2 regions of the Kingella potus genome follow, and region 1 is predicted to be linked to the other one. Evidence: predicted binding sites of a transcription regulator. Region 1 holds the regulator's gene; the other holds the start of a gene.

Region 1 (2,402 bases):
TCGCCGTCGGGCAGCAGGGTAAAGTGCCGGCGTATCATGGCAAACACACGGTCGAGTTGGCCGTCTGAAAGAAAGGTGGGGGTGCCGCCGCCGAAATGGAGTTGGGCAAGGGGGCTGCTGCCGTTCAGATGCGGGGCCAGCAATGCCATCTCGCGTTCGAGGTATTCCAAGTATTCGTCGGCGCGGGTTTTGTCTTTGGTAATGATTTTGTTGCAGCCGCAGTAATAACAGATGGTGTCGCAGAAAGGGATATGGATGTAGAGGGAAAGCGGCTTGTTCAAAGCACCCGCACCGCGCAGGGCAAGGGCTTCAAGATATTCGGCTTCGCCGAAATCCTGATGGAAACGGTCGGCCGTGGGATAAGACGTGTAGCGCGGGCCGCTGGACGGAAGGGCTGAAATGAGTTCGCGGTCGAATTCGGGAGCGGAGGCGTTGTTTATGCGTATGGTTTTCATGTGTCGGTATTTGATATTAGTCAAATTTATCTTTGTTTGCTAGAATCGCACAAATTTGCCGCCCGCGCCTTGACATGAGTCAATCCCAAACCGCACACACCCGGCCAAGACTTTAAAAATCAGAGAGATAAAGGACGATACTTATGGCAGCACACACTTTGCACCAACCGATGAAAACACTGTGTTCGTCCTGCTCGCTGCGTGAGCTGTGCTTGCCGGTCGGCCTGCACCCCAAAGAGTTCGAACAGTTGGATACCGTCATCAAGCAAAGCCACCGCCTGAAAAAAGGCGAGTTTCTGTTTCGCGCGGGCGCAACTTTCCATTCGCTGTTTGCCATCCGCACCGGCTTCTTCAAAACCACCGTCGCCACACAGGACGGGCGCGATCAGGTAACCGGCTTTTTTATGTCGGGCGAACTGATCGGGATGGACGGCATCTGCATGCATACGCACAGCTGCGATGCCGTGGCCTTGGAAGACAGCGAAGTGTGCGAACTGCCGTTCGCCCATATTGAAGAATTGGGCAAAACCATCCCCAGTATCCAAAACCATTTTTTCCGCCTGATGAGCCGCGAAATCGTGCGCGATCAGGGCGTGATGCTGCTTTTGGGCAATATGCGTGCAGAGGAACGGATTGCCGCTTTTCTGCTCAACCTGTCGCGGCGGCTGCACTATCGCGGGTTTGCCGCAAACGATTTCATCCTGCGCATGTCGCGCGAAGAAATCGGCAGCTATTTGGGCTTAAAGCTGGAAACGGTCAGCCGCACGCTGTCGCGCTTCCATCAGGAAGAACTGATTTCGGTGGAACACAAACACATCCGGCTGCTGAAACCGGAAATACTCAACCAAATGGTATCCGGCGGCATGCATGCCGTCTGAAAAGCGAAAACACGGCGCAAACGGATTTTCCGTCTGCGCCGTGTTTCTTTTTTCGGATGCGTTTCAGATGGAAAAGTCCTCGACCACCGGCGAATAAAGCAACTGATCCAGCCTCACTTTGGTCAAATCCGGATTGAGCATCTCGACAAACTCATAAATATAGCCGCGCAGATAACTGTCGCCGCGCATAATAATGCCGCTGTCGCACGGTTCGAAAAGCTGTGAAACATCCACCAGCGTCAAACCCCGATCCGCCTGCGCGTCATAAGCCGCCTTGGCCATAATGCCGATACCCAAGCCCAGCCTGACATATGTTTTCAACACATCGCTGTCCGCCACCGACAAAGCAACATCCGGCTTGGCGACACCCGCCTTGGCAAAAGCACGGGCAATCCCCGAATGTCTGTCGAAAGCAAATTCGTAAGTAACCAGCGGATAAGCTGCAATCAACGGAATCGTCAGCGCACCGCGGTGATCGAGCAAAGGATGGTTGTCCGGAACAACCAGCGCGTAATGATGGCGGAAACAGGGAATGCCGCGCAGCTCGGCGGGCATTTCCGACAACTCCGACGTTACCGCAAAATCGGCCAGGCCGTCTGAAACCATCTGCCGCACAGCCTCAGGCGTACCCTGCCTGATATTCAGTCTGACTCTCGGATAAACGGAAGCAAAAGAAGCCACCACGGGCGGCAGTATGTAACGCGCCGCCGTATGCGTGGCGGCAATAGTCAGAATCCCGTCTTCCTGCTTGGCAAACTCGTTGCCGATGTTTTTAATATTCTGAATATCGCGCAAAATCCGCTCCGACATCTGCAAAACCGCCTTACCCGGCTGCGATACCGACACAATCCGCTTGCCGCTGCGGATGAAAATCTGGATACCCAGCTCCTCTTCCAGCAGGCGGATCTGCTTCGATACGCCCGGCTGCGAGGTAAACAAAGATTCGGCGGCCTCGGAAACATTCAGATTGTGGCGGTAAACTTCAAGCGCATAGCGCAATTGCTGTAACTTCATAAACGGTAGGCAGATGGTTTGCGGAACAGCAGCGGAATGTAACATAAAAAAAACG
Region 2 (2,402 bases), on a different contig from region 1:
GGGTGGATTTGCCCGAGCCGGAGCTGCCGAGCAGGGCGAAGATTTCGTGTTGCTCGATGTCGAGGCTGATGTGGTTGACGGCGAAATTTTCACCGAATTTTTTAACCAGTCCTTTGATTTGCAGATAGGGCTGGGCGGCGGATTCTGTGGTCATCTTCAATGCTCCAAAGAAACTCGATACCGGCTGGGACGGAACTCGAAAGGTGGATACGGGCAGGCCGGCGGGCGGGCTGCGGAAAAAAGCCGCGTATTATATTGGCGGACAAGCCTTTCGGGCAAACAAAACCGCTGCCGCGCGGCAATATTTTCCGTTTGCGGGCGGAATGCGGCGGCGGCGGTGTGGCGCGGAAACGGGAAGAGGCCGTCTGAAAATGCCTTTCGGGCTTTTTCAGACGGCCTCAATATGTTTTTCAGACGGCCTGCAAACGGTACTAACGCCAGATTTTCAAATCGCCGATTTTCTGCCGTGCTTGGGCGAATGTGTCGGTTGGTTCTTCCGCTGCGGCGTGCGTGCCGTCGGCTTCTTTGTCGGATACGGTGGCAAAGCCGCCGCCGCTGTGGCGCGGGTGGGCGAAAGCGTTTTGGATTGCGGTTTCCGCAGCCGATGTTTCGTTTTCGGCCTGCTGTTTGGCCAAATGGCTTTGCACGACGGCGATAAAGCCGCGGTCGTGGTGGCTGATGTGGGTAAAAAGCCACGAGTGCAGCACGTCCAGCAGCTCTTGGCCGATGTCTTCGCCGGCCTGGTGGCTTTTCTGCATTTCGCCGACTTTGTCTACGAAACGCTGGTGGATGGTTTTGTGCTGTTTGCTCAAAGGATAACCGGCTTCGTCCATCAGCCGTTCTTCGTCGGTAAAGTGTTCGACGGTGTAGCGGATGAGGTCTTCGATGATTTTTCCTTCCGCGCCGAAATCTTTGCGGCTGTTGGCTTCGTGCAGCTCGTTGATGCAGCGTACGAGGATTTTGTGCTGTTCGTCTACCAGAGTGATGCCGCTGTCCAAGTCGGGTGTCCAGTCGAAATAGGCCATGTTTGTTTTCCCTTTATGTTTGTTTTCGGATACGGATTTTGAAAGGCGCGATTTTAGCGGGGCTGCTGTTTTGCGGTTTAATCCATATCAAGTGGGGCGGAAAAAGGCCGTCTGAAAACCGAAAATACGGTTTTCAGACGGCCTCTGTGTCCGGCAGGGCGTGCTTACAGCACCGCCAGCGCGGCATCGTAATCCGGTTCGCGGGCGATTTCGGGCACGAGTTCGGCGTGCAGTACTTTGTTGTTTTCATCCAAAACGATGACGGCGCGGGCGGTGAGGCCGCGCAGCGGGCCGCTTTCGACTGCCACGCCGTAATCGCGGGCAAAACCGCTGCGGAAGGTGGAGAGCGATACGACGTTGTCCAAACCTTCCGCGCCGCAGAAGCGAGCCTGTGCGAAGGGCAGGTCGGCGGAGATGCACAGCACGACGGCATTGTCCAGCGAGGAGGCGCGTTCGTTGAAGGTGCGCACGGATTGGGCGCAGACGTTGGTGTCCACGCTGGGGAAGATGTTCAGCACTTTGCGTTTGCCGGCGAAGTCGGCGGCGGCTTTGTCGGACAGATCGCCCGCAGCCAGCGAGAAGGCGGGTGCGGTTTGGCCGGCGGCGGGGAAGGTGCCGCCGATTTCGACGGGATTGCCTTGCAGGGTTACTTTGCTCATGTCGTTTCCTTTTTTGCAGGGGACGGGAAAGGGTGGCGGAGGCCGTCTGAAAAAGGCTATTCCGCTTTTTTCAGGCTTTTGTTTTTCACGGCTTCGATCATACCGTCGATGCCTTTTTGCGCGATGAGTTCGCCGAACTGGTTGCGGTAGACGGTAACAATGCTTACGCCGTCTACCTGGATGTTGTAGAGCTTATAGACGTTGCCGCTCTGGTAGAGCTGGTAGCCCACTTCGTATTTTTTGCCCGAGGGGGTGAGGATTTCCGAATAAACGTCGGTTTTGTTGCCGTGCGTCGTCATTTTCGGCAGCACTTTCACGTCGGCGCGTTCGGCGTTTATCATGGCGGAACGGGCGTACATGGCGATAACCATATCTTTGAATGCGCGGATAAATTCTTGTTTCTGCTGCGCGGAAAACTGCCGCCACGGCAGGCCGACGGCGGTGGCCGAGAGGCGTTCGTAATCAAGGAAGCGGTCGGCATACTGCTCCACCTGGCGGATGCGCTGCTGCTCGTTGAGCGATTTGTTTTTCACAATGCCTATCATCGCGTCGATGTTCTGCTGCACCTGTTGCTGCGCGGGGTGGTTTTGCGCGGCCTGCACAACGGGGGCGGCGGCAATCAGGACGGCGGCTACGGTTGCTTTATACATAAAAATACCTTTCGTTTCGCAAACGGCGGCACTTTATCAGCTTGCACGGAGGCTGGCAAAGGCCGTCT

The links. Region 1 encodes FNR, which switches genes on or off when oxygen is low (the NO sensors DNR and NnrR bind a similar motif). Its sites were predicted from a motif close to TTGATNNNNATCAA; they were not measured.
Region 2: DYE40_RS11075 (bacteriohemerythrin) is a predicted target of FNR. The motif match lies at 1,103-1,116, and genes of this name have one in related genera.

The regions. Positions count from the first base shown of each region.
Region 1 is NZ_UGJJ01000001.1:1,000,109-1,002,510, reverse strand. It holds gene hemN (oxygen-independent coproporphyrinogen III oxidase) at 1-455, opposite strand, end outside; gene fnr (fumarate/nitrate reduction transcriptional regulator Fnr) at 599-1,333, shown strand; gene DYE40_RS04565 (LysR substrate-binding domain-containing protein) at 1,397-2,347, opposite strand.
Region 2 is NZ_UGJJ01000003.1:209,859-212,260, reverse strand. It holds gene DYE40_RS11080 (ABC transporter ATP-binding protein) at 1-160, opposite strand, end outside; gene DYE40_RS11075 (bacteriohemerythrin) at 432-1,025, opposite strand; gene tpx (thiol peroxidase) at 1,190-1,684, opposite strand; gene DYE40_RS11065 (MlaC/ttg2D family ABC transporter substrate-binding protein) at 1,741-2,334, opposite strand.